Regions from separate parts of the Spirillospora sp. CA-128828 genome, predicted to be linked through region 2. Evidence: riboswitches for the same ligand, from Rfam matches in the RefSeq annotation. Region 2 holds a riboswitch; the other holds the start of a gene.
What was found. A riboswitch is a leader RNA that binds a small molecule or an ion and turns the genes downstream of it on or off. The one in region 2 is predicted to bind cyclic di-AMP.
Positions count from the first base shown of each region.

Region 1: another riboswitch for cyclic di-AMP. It lies ahead of ACQPXG_RS15820 (CHAP domain-containing protein); the one in region 2 lies ahead of ACQPXG_RS09665 (NlpC/P60 family protein).

Region 1 covers NZ_CP191986.1:3,188,309-3,197,091, forward strand. The annotation lists gene ACQPXG_RS15810 (M48 family metallopeptidase) at 5-1,396, opposite strand; gene ACQPXG_RS15815 (hypothetical protein) at 1,393-2,850, opposite strand; gene ACQPXG_RS15820 (CHAP domain-containing protein) at 2,890-3,690, opposite strand; cyclic di-AMP (ydaO/yuaA leader) riboswitch at 3,699-3,868, opposite strand; cyclic di-AMP (ydaO/yuaA leader) riboswitch at 3,990-4,193, opposite strand; gene ACQPXG_RS15825 (NlpC/P60 family protein) at 4,674-5,705, opposite strand; gene ACQPXG_RS15830 (NYN domain-containing protein) at 5,892-7,157, opposite strand; gene ACQPXG_RS15835 (DEDD exonuclease domain-containing protein) at 7,449-8,783, shown strand, end outside.
Region 2 covers NZ_CP191986.1:1,905,215-1,913,997, reverse strand. The annotation lists gene ACQPXG_RS09690 (AAA family ATPase) at 1-940, shown strand, start outside; gene ACQPXG_RS09685 (4Fe-4S single cluster domain-containing protein) at 937-1,683, shown strand; gene ACQPXG_RS09680 (hypothetical protein) at 1,587-2,474, opposite strand; gene ACQPXG_RS09675 (FHA domain-containing protein) at 2,520-2,912, shown strand; gene typA (translational GTPase TypA) at 3,107-4,960, opposite strand; cyclic di-AMP (ydaO/yuaA leader) riboswitch at 5,152-5,287, shown strand; gene ACQPXG_RS09665 (NlpC/P60 family protein) at 5,295-6,308, shown strand; gene ACQPXG_RS09660 ((deoxy)nucleoside triphosphate pyrophosphohydrolase) at 6,366-6,758, opposite strand; gene ACQPXG_RS09655 (Mut7-C RNAse domain-containing protein) at 6,764-7,552, opposite strand; gene ACQPXG_RS09650 (amidohydrolase family protein) at 7,591-8,783, opposite strand, start outside.

The DNA of each region.
Region 1 (8,783 bases), 1.3 Mb from region 2:
GAGGTCAGCGCAGCGGCGGGGGGACCCTCACGTGGTGCATGCGGGCCCAGTCGCGGGCCATGGCGATCCTGTCAGGGCCCGAGGGGTGCGTGAGCCACAGCAGGTATTCCATGGCGTCCGGGCTCAGGTCGGAGATGTTGCGCACCGACAGCTCGTGCTGCATCGACACGAACGTCGACGGGTCGCGGGTGAGGTTCAGCGCGTGCGCGTCGGCGCGGGCCTCGATGCGGCGGCTCACGAGGTTCTGGACGGGCGCCGCGAGCGTCGTCCCGGCCGTCACCAGCGCGAGGAGGAGCGCGACGGACCGCGGGTCGGCCGCGCCGCCGCCGCGCGCGGGTTCCGGGCCGCCGCCCGGGTCGAGCCCGGCGTGCCGCAGGAGGCGCGGAGACGTCATCAGGAGGTAGAGCAGGCACAGCGCCCCGGAGATGCCCAGCGCGCCCACGAGCGTGCCCCACAGGACGTCGTTGCGCTTGGCATGGCCCAGCTCGTGCCCGACGATCGACTCGACCTGCGGGCGCGGCGACTTGAGCAGCGTGTCGTACAGGACGATGCGGCGCGTGGAGCCGAATCCGGACACGTAGGCGTTGAGCGACGTCGTCCTGCGGGACGCGTCGGCGACGAGGACGTCCTTGACAGGCACCCCGTCCCGGGCGGCCATGTCCAGCAGTTCGGTGCGCAGCCGCCCCTGCGGCAGCGAGTGGAACTTGTTGAACAGCGGCTCGACGGCGATCGGGTAGATGAACGAGACGAGGACGACGAGGACGAACCCGCCTGCGGCGGCGCCGGTCCACCAGTAGCGCGGGAAGCGGCGGACGAGGGCGTAGAGGAGCAGCAGCGCGATCGCGTAGATGACCCAGGTGACACCGAGGGACTTCAGCTGGTCCACGAGCCACGCGGGCCAGCTCTGCGTCGATAGGCCATACCGGCGCAGCACCGACTCGCTCCAGATGTCGAACGGCAGTCCGGCGATGCGCAGCAGCGTGGTCAGCGCCAACGCGGCGACGATGACGCGGAGCCACAGGGGGCGGGGGCGGCGGGCGGTGACCCGGCCCAGGAGACGGGCGCCCAGCGGGGTGAGGCCGAGGACGAGGATGAGCACGAGGCCGACGGCGAGTCCCGCGTAGGCGGGCGGGTTGACGGCCGAGTCGAACGCTTTGGAGCGGGCGATCTCGGCGGGGGAGAAGTCCAGGGCGGGGTCGGCCTTCACATGCCCGCCGGGGACGTGCCCGGGCAGCGGGTTCCACGGGGTGGTCAGGGCCAGGACGGCCGCGACCCCGGCGAAGAGCACGGCGGCGGAGACGGCGGCGGCGATCCGGGGCCGCCGTGTCCGGTCCGGCCCGGACGGCGCCCGGGCCGTGGTGTCGGCGCGGCTCTCGCCGGCCTCCGTCTCGCTCATCCGAGCTCCTTCTTCACATAGTCACGCCACATGGCGGTGAAGCGGTCCCGGGTGAGGCCCAGCACGTCGTGCAGCGCGGTGGCCTCCGGGACGCGCCCGGCGGCCCGGTAGAGCCGCACGAGCGTCGCCTCACCGTACCGGTCGGCCACCATCCGGCAGGCGAGCCATGCCTCCTGGTACGCCTGGGAGAGGCGCGGGGAGCCACCGGAGAACTCGGCGGCTGCCGGGAGCGCGGACGGCACCCGCCCGGCGGCGATCTCGCGGTGCAGCTCGCCCGCCGCGGACCGGACACCGATCTTGACGCGCCGGTAGCCGACATAGTCCGCGAAGCCCTCGATCAGCCACAGCGGGGTCCGCCGGTCCCGGGCGCCGCCCGTGGCGACGTGGGTGAGCTCGTGCGTCAGGACGACGTCGCGGCCGAGCTCGTTGAGGCGGCCGAACGTGCCGGGGGAGATGATGACGCGGTCCTCGCCGCGGCCGCCCGCGGCCGAAGCCGCCCCGGAGGGTGCGGGGGATCCTCCCCCCGCGGACCGCGCCGGCGGCGCGACGGTGGCGAGGGCGGCGATCTCGCCGAGGCTCTGCCCGGGGCCGGCGAGCGCGGAGGCGAGGCTCGCGTCGGCGGGGACGAGCGCGACGACCCGCTGCGCCCATCCCTTTCCGACGACGCTCGTGACGACCGGGACGGCGGCGTCCAGCCGCGCGGCGATGCCGTCGAGTCCGGCGGCGTCGCCGATGACGAGGCCGGCGCGCCCCCTGACCACGGTCAGGGGGCCGGCGTCCCAGATGTCGGCGTCGTCGGTGAGCCCGTGGGACGTCCCGTCGCCGGCGATCGTCCACGTCCCGGCGCGCGGGGTCAGCGTGAGGTAGCGGGTGCGGCCCACGTAGCCCTTGTCGAAGCCCCGCAGCCGGTAGCGCATCTCGACGCGGACGACGGCGCTCTTCCCGTCCATGGCCTGGGTGGTGAGAAGCCGTTCCTGCCAGCCCTCCAGCGGAAGCTTCCGGAGGTTGTCGTACATGCGGGACTGGGCGTCCTGGAACGCGGGAGGGGCGTCGCCCACCGTGGCGAGGAACGCCATGCGGTCGCCGTTCCGGACGGCGCGGGCCCGGTTGGCGAGGACGGTGGCGGCCCCCTCCGGGCTGAACGTCCCCGCGGCCCGGGAGGTACGGGCGCCGGACGCGCCCGCGGCCGCGGTCCCGCTCCCGGCGGACCGCGAGCCGAGCAGGCCGGCGCCTCCGGCGAGCAGCACGGCGGCCCCGCCCGCGCCCAGGGCGAGCACCCTGCGCCGCGTCACGGGGCCGTCCTGCCCACCGTCCGCAACGGCGTTCTCCAGCACAGCGCCGTCCGGCGCCGCGTCGTCGGGCACGGCGTCGTCGGGCGCGGCTTCGTCGGGCACGGCGTCGTCCGGCACGGGGGCGTCCTGCACAGAGCCGTCCTGCCCGGGACCGTCCTTCATGGGCGCGATCCTATGCAGCCGGAGGGGGAGGAGGCGGCATCACGGCTTGTAGTCGGGATAGCCGTAGCCGACGACGTCGCCGGTCGGGCGTTCCTTGATCTTGACGGCGTTGCCGGTGTTGCCCTCGACGGTCTCGATGGTGCCGTCGCCCACCTTCTTGATCACCATGCCGACGTGCCGGATGTCGTCGACGGACTTGCCGCCGTCCCAGGCATAGAAGACGATCGCGCCGGGCTTCGGCTCGGTGCCCCAGCGGCCGTGGTCCTGGAACCAGCGCGCGTGCGCGATCGTCCAGGCGTCGCTGCCGACCTGGTCGCTGAAGCCGATCTGGTCGCCGACCCAGGAGACGAACATGTCGCACCAGTTCGCGTCGCTGTAGCCGCTGAGGGAGCCGCCGTCGCGCGCGAGCGTCTGCTGCGCCCGGGAGGTGCCCATGTACCACTTCTGGAACTTGGTCTCGCCGCCGCCGTCCTCTCCGACGCCCACCTGGGACCGGGCGAGCTCGATGGCCTGCGCGGCGGTGGGCCGTGACTTCGACGACCTCCCGGACGGCTTCTTCGGCCGGCCCCTCGGCTGGTCCTTGCCGTGGGACGTCTTGGGCCCGTCCTTGGACCTGCTCTCGGACGAGCCGCCGTGCGTCTTCTTCCCGGCGGTCAGGTCGGCCGCCGCGGACGAGGCGGGGCCGGAACCGAACGGCAGGACCGACGCCTGCGCGGTCGCGGCGGCGGTGCCGAGCACGGCGGCGCCGACGATGACGCCGCCGGTCGTCCGCCACGTGATGGACAGGGAGTTCGGCTTCCGGTGCTTGCCCGGGAGCTTCTTGCGGTGCGTGCCTGGCACGGGGGTTCTCCTCGGCTTCCATGCCGCCTACCGGGTTAGCTGACGGGTTCGGGCATGGAAGGCGCCCTACGGCCCGCGGGCAGGCCGATTCACCCCGAAGAAGGACACAGTGGGTCCCCGGCTCCGCGCCCGCCGCGCATGCGCGCAGGACGGTCCGCGGACTCGGCGGTGACGTGCACGGGGCACGCCGGTTCGGATGGGGGGCTCGGCGGGCGGGGGCGCCCGCGGAGCGCAGGGGGTGGTGGGGCGTGGCCGCACGATGGGCGGCCACGCCCAGGTAACGCTGCGGAATTCACTCCTTCGCTTCTTCCAGACGCCTACCGGGTTAGCTGACGGGTTCGGGCGTGGAAGTAGCCCTACGGCGGGCTCTCACCGGAACGGGGCCGGGAGAGTCGCACCGATTCACCCCGGGTGCCGGAACCACCCGTCCAGGGAGGTTCCCCGGACTCCGGCCGATGTGGGTCCCCGGTTCCGCGCTGAGGCGGACTCGGCGCTGCCGCTGCGATCCTGGGGGCGAGATGGGGCCCGGCGCGGGACCTGTCTCCCGCGTGCGAAAGAGCGGCGCCTGTGTTGTGTGCGGACGGCGTCCCCGTCCCGGGGTCCGTCCGGGGCCTGACCCGTGAAGCCGTGGCAGCGCTCTCAGCGCCATGCACGCTGTGGGCGTGCGCACGGTGGGCCGGGCCGGCCATGGGTCTGCGTGCAGACCCACGCGGCACTCTCCGGTGCCGCGGAACGGCACGTGGATCGCGCCGTCCTGGGGGAGCGGCGCGTGGCTCGCGCCGCCGTCACGCGGCCGCTGGATGCGCCGCGTGTGACCGAAGCGCCTGGTGGGCGCCGCGGGGCCATGGCGCATGGGGAGCGCCGTGAGTGGTGACAAGGTACCAAAGCCCCAACAGAAGGCAAACCCCCCCAAAATCAACAACGGACCAGGTCAAGCCCGGTCCGTTGTTGATGGAAGCCCCGTGCGGGGCCACGGTGGGGCGTCAGGGACGCCCGGCGCCGTAGTAACTGCCGTGGCCGTCGACGGACGAGATCTTCACGACGTCGCCGGTGTGCGGGGCGTGGATCATCTGCCCGTTGCCGATGTACATGCCGACGTGGCCGAGGCCGCTGAAGAACACGAGGTCGCCGGGCTGCAGGTCTGCCTTGTCGACCCGCTTGGTGGCCGCGAACTGGGAGTTGGTGGTGCGGGTGATGTTGACGCCCGCGGCGGCCCACGCCTTCATCGTCAGGCCGGAGCAGTCGTAGGTGTTCGGACCCGTGGCGCCGTACTCGTACGGCTTGCCCTTCTGGGCGAAGGCGAAGTTGAGGGCCACACGGGCCGAGCCGCTGGCCGGGCCGTTGTAGGAGCCGCCGGTGGGGCCCGAGCCGCTGGGCGTCCCGCCGCCGAGCCGGCGCACCAGAGCCTTCTGCTTGGCGACCTGCTTGTCGAGCTCCCGCTTCTGCTTCTTCAGGTCGTCCTGCTTGGACTTCACCTCGTTGTAGGAGGTCTTGGCCTGGGCCTGCTCACGGCGGAGCCGCTGGGCGGTCGCGAGGAACTGGGTGAGCTGGGAGCTGCGCTCCTGCGAGAGGTGGGAGAACACGGCGGCCTGGTCCAGGATCGCCTGCGGGTCGTTGCTGCCGACGAAGCCCGTCACGTCCGTCGAGTCGCCGTTCTTGTAGGCGGCGGCCGCCATCTTGGCGATCGCGGAGCGCTGCTCCTCGAAGGTCGCCTGCTCCTGCTTGCTCGCCTTGGTCGCCGCGTCGAGCTTCTTCTTGGCGACCTTGAGCTTCTCCATGTTCTGGTTGTACTGCTCGACCTTCTGGTCCATCTGGTCGTTGAGCTTGTCGAGCTTCTTCTGGGCCTGCGCCCTGGTCGGCTTGGGCTCGGCGTGCGCCACCACCGGGGCGGAGGCCAGGGAGACCGTCACGGTCAGGCAGGCGACGGCCGCCAGGCGACGGGAGACGCCTCGGGTCGCCGAGCCGCCCCTCCGGTCACGCTCCTGCGCTCTTTCCCCGATGAGATCATTGGCCACGGTCGGTCTCGCCCCTCTCGTCCACGACGTCAGCGGACGACACTAGCGACGGGCAACAGCTGCCACAACCGATTCGTCACTCTTTGATTGACATCCTTGGACATTGTCCACTTTTCGTGACGTCATGATCACTTAATGCGAGGCTTCCCTTATGACAGCCTTATGAGGGTCTTATGACCGGCGGCCCTAGGACCGGCCCAGCCGGCGCAGCAGGAGCGAGGACGGGCAGGGGCGCGCGTTGGCGCGCCGCGCCGCGTCGGCGACCTCCCGGTCGGACGACACCACCACGACGGACCGGCCCGGCGGCTCCGCCCGCACCAGCTCGCCGATCAGCTCGTCCGCGGTCTGCCCGGGCCGGCTGAACAGCACCCGGACGCCGCGCGGCGCGGCGATGGCCACCGGCGCGTCCAGCTCCGCGCCGTCGAACACGCACGTCACCTCGGCGCGCGTCTGCGCGGCCAGGCCGCCGAGCCCGGACAGCAGCCGGTTGCGCTGGTCCGACAACGGCAGCTCGCCGTACCCGGTCTTCGTCACGTTGTAGCCGTCCACCACCAGATGCACCTGCGGCAGCGTGAGCAGCCGGTCGAGCAGCTGCGGATCGCTGTCGGACAGCGCCCGGCCGGGGAGCGCGCGATGCGCCGGCCGGTCCGGCTCCGCCCCGCCGACCGCGTCCGCGGGGCGGCCGATCGTGGAGGGCAGGGCCAGCTCCCGGCGGACGCCCTGCGCCGCGTCCATGAGCGCGTCGAGCAGCATCCGCAGCCGGACGTCGTCGACGTTGCGCCCCTCGCGCGCGGCCCGCTTGGCGGCCTCCGCGGCGGCCTCCGCCTGCACGGCGCGGGCGCGCAGCCTGCGCAGCTCCTTCTCGGACGCGGCGGTCGACTCGCGCGCGGCGGCGAGCTCCCGCTCGGCCTCCGCCGCGACCGCGCCGGCGCGGTCCTCCGCCGCCCGGTACCGGGTGCGCGCCTCGTGCAGCTTGCGGCGCAGCTCCGCCACCTCCGCCTTGGTCTCGCGCAGCTCGCCCCGCAGCTTGTCCAGCTCGGCGCCGCGGGCGGAGCGGGTGGCGGCCAGCTCCTCCTTCAGCGCGGCGACGCGGCGTTCGGCCGCCTCCTCCTCGGACGCGGTCGCGGAGCGTTCCAGCTCCTCGCGGGCGGCCTCGACGAGCTCCGTCCAGCCCGCGGGGCGCAGCAGGTAGGCCAGCACCGCGACGCGGACCGGGTCGGCGGCCGGCGGCACGTCCCCGCCCTCGACCGCCTCCACCAGGTCGGCCTGCGCCGCGCGGAGCGGCTCGGCGACCCGCCGGCGGAACCCCGCGTCCTTCTCCAGCACCGCCGCGATGTGCTGGCCCGCGAGCTTGGCGCGCTTGCGGCGCTCGAACCGCGCGAACCGGCGCAGCGGCACGGGGACCTCGTCCGGGGGCAGCGACCCGATCAGCTCGGCGGCGACCTCCACCACGCCCTGCCGCACCGCCTCGGGCAGCGGGCGGCCGAGCTTCTCCGCGGACTCCGCGCCGCCGGGGGTCGCTTCGGGGCCGCTGTCGATGATCCCGCTCCTTCCGGGCTGCGCCGCCGGTGGGCTGTGTGTTCCCGAGCGCTCTGCGCCTTAACCAGGGCGAACGTCGTGGTCGGACGGTTCGCGCCGGGTTCCCCCGTGCCGCCCCGTGGCCCCCGCCCGGCGGGACGTGCCGGCGCACCCCAACCCTAGCGGCCCGGGGTTCTGTCGGTGGGGTCCTCTACGGTCGCGCACATGACGGCTGCGCACGGTGTCCAAGGGGCCGGTGTACAGGGAACCCTGGACGACCTCGGCACCCCGCTCAGCGAGGTCACCTTCGTGGTGGTCGACCTGGAGACGACGGGCGGCTCGGCCGCCGACTCGGCCATCACCGAGATCGGGGCGGTCAAGGTGCGCGGGGGAGAGGAGCTCGGCGAGCTCGGCACGCTGGTCGATCCGGGCGGGCCCGTCCCGCCGTTCATCACCGCGCTGACCGGCATCACCACCGCGATGGTGACCGCCGCGCCGCGCATCGAGTCGGTGCTGCCGGCGTTCCTGGAGTTCGCCCGCGGCTGCGTGCTGGTGGCGCACAACGCCTCGTTCGACATCGGCTTCCTCAAGGCGGCGTGCGCCGCGAACGGCTACGCCTGGCCCGCGTTCCCCGTCGTCGACACCGTGGACCTGGCGCGGCGCGTGCTGTCCCGTGACGAGGTGCCCAACTGCAAGCTCGGCACGCTGGCGCGCTTCTTCCGGACGTCCAACGAGCCGACGCACCGGGCCCTCGCCGACGCCCGCGCCACCGTCGAGGTCCTGCACGGCCTGATCGAGCGGATCGGCTCGTTCGGCGTCACCTCGCTGGAGGAGATGCGCGGCTTCGCCAAGGCCCCCACCCCCGAGCAGCGCCGCAAGCGCCACCTCGCCGACGACGTCCCGTCCACCCCGGGCGTGTACCTGTTCGAAGACCACGAAGGCGAGGTGCTGTACGTCGGCAAGAGCGGCGACCTGCGTTCGCGCGTCCGCAGCTACTTCACCGGCTCCGAGACGCGGTGGCGGGTCCGCGAGATGGTCGGCCTCGCCGAGAACGTCCGGACGATCGTGTGCGCCACCGGGCTGGAGGCCGAGGTCCGGGAACTGCGGCTGATCGCCGAGCACAAGCCGCGCTACAACCGCCGCTCCAAGTTCCCCGAGCGGGCGATCTGGCTGAAGCTCACGGTGGAGCCGTTCCCCCGGCTGTCCATCGTCCGGGAGTGCCGCGCCGACGGCGCCCGCTACCTCGGGCCGATCTCGTCGCGCCGGCAGGCCGAGGAGGCGCGCGCAGCGCTGCACGAGGCCGTCCCGCTGCGGCAGTGCACCCAGCGGCTGACGCTCCGGCTGATCGAGCGCGGCAAGACGCGCGCGTGCGCGCTCGCCGAGATCGGCCGCTGCGGCGCGCCCTGCGACGGCCGCGAGTCCGCCGACGCGTACGCCGTGCACGCCGGGACGGCCCGCTCGATCATGGAGGGCGACGTCCGTCCCGTGGTGGCCGCCGCGCAGGTGCGCATCGACCGGCTGGCGTCCGAGCTGCGCTACGAGGAGGCGGCCGCCCAGCGC
Region 2 (8,783 bases):
CCTCGACATCCTCAAGCGGGCGGTACTCGGGCTGTCGGGCGCGCAGGCGACCAGGTCCGGGAGCCGGCCGCGCGGGGTGCTGTTCTTCGCCGGCCCGACCGGCACCGGCAAGACGGAGCTGGCCAAGGCGATCACCGAGCTGGTCTTCGGGGACGAGTCGGCCTACCTGCGCTTCGACATGAGCGAGTTCTCCGGTGAGGGCTCCGGCGACCGGCTGATCGGGTCGCCGCCCGGCTATGTGGGGCACGAGGCCGGCGGCGAGCTGACCAACGCCGTCCGCGAGGACCCGTTCCGGGTGATGCTCTTCGACGAGATCGAGAAGGCGCACCCGCGGATCCTGGACAAGTTCCTGCAGATCCTGGAGGACGGCCGGCTCACCGACGGGCGCGGCAACACCGTGCACTTCTCCGAGTCGATCCTGATCTTCACCTCGAACCTCGGCCTATTCGTGCCGGGACGGGACCTCACGACCCGGGACGCCGCCCATGGCGCCCCGGACCGTGTGCAGAACATCACACCGGGGATGTCCTACGACGAGGTCGAGCAGCGGATCAAGGGCGCCGTCGCCGATCACTTCACCGAGGTCCTGAACCGGCCGGAGCTGCTCAACCGGTTCGGCGACAACATCGTGGTGTTCGACTTCATCTCCGGCGAGGCGGCGCACAAGATCTTCGACCTGCAGTTCGCGAACATCTGCCGGCGGGTCACCGAGGAGCACCGGCTCGTCCTCGTCGTGAAGGGGGACGCGCTGGAGACGCTCCGCGGATGGTGCACGGAGGAGCTCGACAAGGGCGGGCGCGGCATCGGGATGGCCCTGGAGTCGCACTTCGTCAACCCGCTGGCGCGCGCGCTGTTCGACCGGGAACTCGTCCCGGACGAGAAGATCACTGTGACCGGGGTACGGCGCGAGGGCAGCATCGTCCATCTGGACCTCCAGTGAGCCCGGGACGTCCGGCGGACGAGGGCCCCGGCGAGACGCTGCTGCTCGCCAAGGCGCACTATCCGGTGACCACCCTCGGCCCGGGCACCCGGGCGGGCATCTGGACGCAGGGCTGCACGCTGCACTGCCACGGCTGCCTGTCCCGTGACACCTGGGAGGCCGACCCGGGGAAGGCGGTTCCCGTCGAGGCGGTCCTAGGATGGCTCGCGTCACTGCCGGAACCGGTCGACGGGGTGACCATCTCGGGCGGGGAACCGTTCCAGCAGCCGGCCGCGCTGGCTACCCTGCTACGTGGGATCCGCGCGTGGCGGGACACCCTCGGCCGTGAGACGATTAAGTTGGACATATTGATTTACAGCGGATATGTCTACTCTCGGCTCTCGCGCACCGGTGAGACGCGCGAGATCCTGGACATGTGTGACGCCGTGATCACGGGGCCGTACGTCGACCGGCTCAACCCTGGGGGGCGACACCCCGGGGACGGCTCTCTACTCTGGAGAGGGTCGGCCAACCAGCGCGTCGTGCCGCTGTCCCCGCTGGGACGCGAACGGTACGAAACGGTGGCCGGCGTCGGGAAGACTGGAGAAGGAACAGGGCCCCGAGTACAGGTGTCCGTGGACGAAGGGCCGGAGGGAAGGCGGGTGTACTACATCGGGATCCCGCGAAGAGGTGACATGGAGCACCTCACGTCGAGGCTCGACCGCGCCGGGGTGCGCTCGGGGGATGTGTCATGGCGACCTTGAAATGCCCTGTCTGTGACGAACCGTTCCAGCCGGGCGACCTGCTCTGCATGAGCTGCGGGGCCAACCTCGCGCGCGCCGGTGGCGGCGCGCCGCAGCAGGGCCAGGGCGGATACGACCCGCAGCGGGTACCTCCGCCGCCGGGGCCGCAGCAGGGGGGCCAGCAGTACGGCGGGCCTCCCCAGCACGGCCAGCCCCAGCATGGGCAACCGCAACACGGGCAGCAGCAGTATGGGCAGCAGCAACAGCAACAGCCGCCCGCGGACCCGTGGGGGGCACCGCAGCAGCAGCCCCAGGACCAGTGGGGGCCCCCGCAGCCACAGCAGCAGCCCCAGGACCAGTGGGGCGCGCCGCAACAGCAGCAGCCGGCCCCCGATCCGTACCAGCAGCAGCCCCAGGACCAGTACGGCCAGGGGCAGCAGGGACACGGGCAGCAGCAGTACGGGCAGCAGCCCCAGCAGGGCCAGCAGCAGTACGGGCAGCCGCAGCAGCAACCGCCCCAGGACCAGTGGGGGGCGCCGCAGCCACAGCAGCAGCCCCAGGACCAGTGGGGCGCGCCGCAACAGCAGCAGCCGGCTCCCGATCCGTACCAGCAGCAGCCGCAGGACCAGTACGGCCAGCCGCAGCAGCAGTACCAGCCCCCGGACCAGTACGGCGCCCCGCAGCCCGGCGGGGGCGACCACCAGTTCGGCCCGCCGCAGCAGCAGCCCCAGTACGGCCAGCCCCCGCAGCCGCAGCACGGGGGCCAGCCTCCGCTGCCGCCGCACGGGCGTGAGGCGACGCTGCTGCCGCACGAGCAGAACCAGCCGCGCCCGGCCGCGCCCGACAGCACGGCGTTCATGTGCCCGTACTGCGAGGCGGTGCTGGCCAACCCGGGCGCCGCGCAGTGCGACTCGTGCCTGCGCCCGCTGCCGCAGAAGGGCACGCCCGTCCTGCGCGTGCAGTTCCCGACGGGTGAGCTCAAGGTCTCCGTCGGGCAGCACCTGGTGCTCGGCCGCGACGCGGGCCAGTCGCCGGTGGCGGCCACGTTCACGCAGTACGACAACGTGTCGCGGCGTCACTCGACGGTGTGGCTCGACCCGTCCGGGACGGCGTGGGTGCGCGACGAGGGTTCGACCAACGGGACGTTCGTCAACGGCGAGCGGCTCCCCCGCGGTGTGGAGGCCCCGCTCCGCGACGGCGACCAGCTCCGCCTGGCCGCCGACGTGACCGGAACCATCCAGCTGGCCTGAGCAGTACGCTACGGCGAACGGCGGCCCCGGGGATCCGATCCCCGGGGCCGCCGCCGTTCATGGTCCGGACATGCGAACGGGGGCCGCCCGGTACCGGACGGCCCCCGTCCCCTTCGGCGCTCGGTCGGCCGGAAAGCTCGGTCCACCGCGGTCAGCCGTAACGTCGGTCCGCCGTAACGCCTGGTCTTCTCCGGTCAGCCGGCCCGCTTGGTGCGGGCGCGGGTGCGCTCGCGCTCCTTGGCGTCCAGGACGACCTTGCGGATACGGACGGCGGTCGGGGTGACCTCCACGCACTCGTCCTCGCGGCAGAACTCCAGCGCCTCCTCCAGCGACAGGTTCCGGGGCGGGGTGAGCCGCTCCAGCTCGTCGCCGGTGGAGGAGCGCATGTTCGTGAGCTTCTTCTCCTTGGTGATGTTGACGTCCATGTCGTCGGAGCGGGAGTTCTCCCCGACGATCATGCCCTCGTACACCTCGGTGGTCGGGCCGACGAAGAACGTCCCGCGCTCCTGCAGGTTCGTGATCGCGTACGCGGTGGCGGCGCCGGACCGGTCGGCGACCAGCGACCCGGACGGGCGGGTGCGCAGCTCGCCGAACCAGGGCTCGTAGTCCTCGAAGACGTGGTGCGCCATGCCGGTGCCGCGCGTCTCGGTCATGAACTCGGTGCGGAACCCGATCAGGCCCCGGGCCGGGACGAGGAACTCCATCCGGATCCAGCCGGTGCCGTGGTTCGTCATGTGCTCCATGCGGCCCTTGCGGACCGCCATCAGCTGCGTGACGGCGCCGAGGTGCTCCTCGGGGATGTCGACGGTGAGCCGCTCGACCGGCTCGTGCCGCTTGCCGTCGACGTCCTTGGCGACGACCTGCGGCTTGCCGACGGTCAGCTCGTAGCCCTCGCGGCGCATGTTCTCGACCAGGATCGCCAGGGCCAGCTCGCCGCGGCCCTGCACCTCCCAGGCGTCGGGACGCTCGGTCGGGAGCACCCGGATCGACACGTTGCCGACCAGCTCGCGGTCGAGCCGGTCCTTGACCATGCGGGCGGTGACCTTGGTGCCCTTCTCGCGGCCGGCCATCGGCCCGGTGTTGGTGCCGATCGTCATCGAGATGGCCGGCTCGTCCACCGTGATCAGCGGCAGCGGGCGCGGGTCGTCGGCGTCGGCGATGGTGTCGCCGATCATGATCTCGGGGATGCCGGCGATCGCGATGATGTCACCCGGCCCGGCCTCGTCGGCGGGCTTGCGGGCGAGCGCGTCGGTCATCAGCAGCTCGGTGATCCGCACCCGCTCGATGCTGCCGTCGTGCCGGTACCAGGCGACCTGCTGGCCCTTCTTGATCGTGCCGGCGTGCACCCGGCACAGCGCGATCCGGCCGAGGTAGCTGGAGGCGTCCAGGTTCGTCACGTGCGCCTGCAGCGGCGCGTCCGGGTCGTAGGACGGCGCCGGGATCGTCTCGGTGATGACCTTGAACAGCGGCTCCAGGTCGTCGCTGTCCGGCATGTCGCCGTCGGCGGGCTTGCCGAGCGAGGCCCGCCCGGCTCGGCCGGACGCGTACACGATCGGGAAGTCGATCTGGTCCTCGTCGGCGTCGAGGTCCATGAACAGCTCGTACGTCTCGTCCACGACCTCGTCGATGCGGGCGTCGGGACGGTCGGTCTTGTTCACGACCAGGATCACCGGCAGCCGAGCGCCGAGCGCCTTGCGGAGCACGAACCGGGTCTGCGGGAGCGGGCCCTCGCTCGCGTCCACCAGCAGGACGACGCCGTCCACCATGGACAGCCCGCGCTCGACCTCGCCGCCGAAGTCGGCGTGGCCGGGGGTGTCGATGATGTTGATCGTCAGCCCGTTGTGCTTGACGGCGGTGTTCTTCGCGAGAATGGTGATCCCCTTCTCGCGTTCAAGATCGTTGGAGTCGAGCACCCGGTCGTCGACGTCCTGGTTCTCGCGGAAGGCCCCGGACTGCCAGAGCATGGCGTCGACCAGCGTCGTCTTGCCGTGGTCGACGTGGGCGACGATCGCGACGTTCCGGAGGTCGTCGCGCGTGGAGATGGGCATGCGGGTTCGCCTTGCGTGAGAGTTCGGGAGTCGCCGCAGACGCGCGGCACCGATCCATTCTACTCGGCGGTGCGTACCACCCTTTACGCGTCGTTCGCACCAGCGCTCACAGCAGCCCCGATTGGCCAACTTTGCTCATCCTTTGTAATCTGCCCGTGATCCGGTCGTCCGGAGCCCCTCCCCCCGGGGCTGCGGCCGGAACGCCGAATCTCCCGATCGCGGGAGAACCGGGGACCCAAACCCCCTGGGGTGAATCGACGCACGTCGTAGGGCGACTCCTGGCCCGAACCCGTCAGCTAACCCGGTAGGCGTACGAGGAGAGGAGAACACCGGCTTGGCTCCGGATCTTCGCCGGCGGCGCCGCCTCGCGCCCGCCGCCATCGTCACCATGCTCCTGGCCGGCCTCGGCGCCGCCCCGCCCGTCACCGCCCACGCCGCGCAGCCGTTCCGGCTCGCCGCCGCGTCGTCGCCCAGCCCGACCCCGACGACGGAGAAGGGCCTGCGCAAGACCCTGGACGCGCTGAACGAGGAAGCCGAGATCCTCACCGAGAAGTTCAACAAGGCCCGCGTCGACTTCGGCAAGGCCAAGAAGGCGCAGCAGGCCGCCACCGCGGAGGCGCAGCGCCTGCGCACCCTGGCCGAGCCGGCCCGCGAGCAGCTCGGCCGGATGGCCGCGGCGAACTACATGGCCGGCGGCCCGGACGTGCTCTTCGGCTCCGGCGGATCGGCGGACGGGCTGTCCGACCGCGCCTACCTCGCGCAGAACCAGGCGGCCGCCGTCCTCGCGCTGAAGAAGCAGATCGCGCAGGCCGACGCCGCACAGCGCACCGCGGAGGCCAAGACCGCCCAGCTCAAGAAGGCGTGGGACGACGCCAAGCAGGCGCGCGGGGCGGCCAAGGCCAAGGTCACCGAGGTGATGAAGCGGCTCGACAAGCTGACCACCACCCACGTCAGCGACCCGCGCACCGGCCTCACCGCGACCGTGAAGGGCTCCGGGCTGCCCGCGAAGGTGGCCCGCAAGGCGCTCACCAAGCTCGGCAGCCCGTACGTGTGGGCCGCCGCCGGGCCGAGCAGCTTCGACTGCTCCGGCCTCGTCGTCTGGGCCTACGCGCAGGTCGGCAAGTCCGGCCTGCCGCACTACACTGGCGACCTCTTCGCGCTGGGCACGAAGGTCTCGCGCGGCGAGCTGCGCTCCGGCGACCTGGTGTACTTCGGCAGCAACCTGCACCACATGGGCATCTACCTCGGTGACGGGAAGTTCCTGCACGCCCCGCAGACCGGCGATGTGGTGAAGATCTCCAATCTCTCCGACCGCTCCGACTTCGCCGGCGCCAACCGCATCACCTGACGCCATCGCCCCGAGACGTACAAGGGCCTCCCGCGGCGCGGCGGGAGGCCCTTGTATTCATCCTCGCAAGAGGCCCTCGCGGACGAGGGCGCCGATGACGGGACGGTCGCCTGGAAGCCAGTCGACGTCGTAGACCTCGTGCGGGGCCAGCCAGCGCAGGGCCAGGTGTTCCAGGGCCTGCGGCTCGCCTTCGACGATCTCGGCGGTCCAGACGCGCAGAAGGGCGCGTTCGCTCAGCCGCCAGTCGCCGCCGACGCGGCGGCCCAGGCGCACCTTGACGGCGAGTTCCTCGTCGCACTCGCGGACCAGGGCGTCCTCGTCGGACTCGCCCGGATCGACCTTTCCGCCGGGCAGCTCCCAGCCGCCCGCCATGTGCGGCGGCTCGGCCCGCTGCGCGCCCAGCAGCCGCCCGGCCGAGACGATCGCCGCGCCCACGACCACGAGATCGATCGCGATCAGCTCCCCTCCGTCACGGCGGCCCTTGTCCGACCGTTACCCCGAACGGCGTCGACCAGACGCGTCGACTCCCGGACGATCTCCTCCAGGTGGTCGCCGTGCGCGCCGCGCCAGTACACCTGCCCGCAGTCGGCGCAGCGGCCGTAGACGTCGTAGCTGCGGCGGGTGCCCGCTTCGAGGTGCCGTTCGATCTCCTCCTTGTCGACCGGTACCAGTTCGCCGTTGCAGGCGGTGCAGCGCGTCCACGGGCGCAGGACGGGGGCGAAACGGTCGAGCAGGTCGCGGAGCTGGTCGTCCGGCCGGGAGCCGCGGACGTACGCGCCGAACCACAGCGCGCGGCGGCGGAGCAGCCCGCGATCCTGCGTGAGCAGGACGCGGCGTTCCTCGTTGGCCTGGACGACCAGCGCCGGGTCGTCCATGTCGTTGTGGTAGGCGGTGTCCAGGCCGAGCAGGCGCATCCGCCGGGCGAGCGTGCCCAGGTGAACGTCCAGGAGGAAGCGGGGCGCGACCTGCCCCGGCTCCAGCGGCACGGGCTGCGGGCGCGGGACGGCCGCCACGTTCGCCTCGGCGCCGGCGTCCGGCCGGGTGGCGGGCCCGGCCGGCTCGCCGTCGACGGTCATCGGCCCCGCCTCGGGCAGCGGCACGCCGAGCGACTCCACGAGGTGCCCCAGCGTCGAGGTCCCGTCGTGGGACACCCTGGTCACGGCCTCCCGCCGCGCGGCGGGCAGGAACATCAGCAGCTCGTCGGCGACACGGATCGTAATCTCGGGCTCCACGACGCTCAGCATGCCACGCGCCGCCTGCGAATCCCGCCGTATTATCCGCCTCAGGCGGCGGCGAGGCGCGCGGCGGAGTCCGCCAGGGAGGTCAGCAGGGACGGGACGTCCTGGTCCTGCAGCACTCCCCCGCGCTTGACCACCCGGCCGCCGACGAGGACGGTGTCGACGTTGCGCGTGTCCGCCGACAGGACCACGGCCGCCACGGGATCGTGGGCCGCCGCCACGCCGAACGTGTCGGTGCGCAGGACGAGAAGGTCGGCCTGCTTGCCCGGTGCCAGCGACCCGGTGACGTCCGCGAGCCCCGCGACCTCGGCGCCCTCGATCGTGGCCGTCCGCAGCGCGTCGGCCACGGTGAACCCGATGCCGGCGGCATCGGGGCGCCCGCGCTCAAGGAAGTACGCGGCCCGCATCATGCTGAACATGTCGCCGGGGCAGCTGGCGACCGTGTCGGCGCCGAGGCCCGTCGGGGCGCCCGCGGCACGGGCCCGTCCGGTGGGCGGCGCGCCGATGTTCAGGGCGGCCTCGACGCCGGGCGCGACGGACACCGTGCCGCCGCTGCCGGCGATCCGTCTGAGCGCCTCGTCGGTGTAGAAGTTGGCGTGCACGTACGTCGTCGGGTGGTCCATCAGCCCGTTGCCGCCGAGGAACGCCAGCCCGCGCGCGGCGCTCTCGGCCCCGTGGCCGCCCATGTGCGCGGTGACCGGGAGCCCGAGGTCGCGGGCCAGCCGCCATTCGGCCAGCGCGCGCTCCTCGCCCGCGATCTCGGGGCCGAGCGCGGCCAGCGCCATGGTGATCGTCCCGTCGGCGTACTCGCGGTGGACGCGGGCCGTCTCGGCGGCGAGCGCGTCGAGGTCGCCGTCGCCGCCGTAGCAGTAGCCGAACACCGCCCTGATGCCGGATGCGCGCAGCGCGGCGACGTTCGCCTCGGTGTGGCCGGGGCTGAGCTGGATGTGCGACCAGTCGACCAGAGTCGTGATGCCCGAGTCGAGGCACTCCAGTGCGCCGGCGAGCGTCCCGGCGTACACGTCCTCAGGACGGTATCGGGGCGCCAGTTCGCCGAGGACGCGCTGCAGGTAGGCGGGGAGGTCGGTGTCGGGGAGGATCGCGCGGATCCCCGCCTGCCAGGTGTGCCGGTGGGTGTCGACGAACCCGGGCATGACGATGCGCCCGGTCACGTCGATGACGTCGGCGCCCGCCGGAGCGGCCAGGCCGGGGCCGACCGCGGCGATGCGGCCGTCCT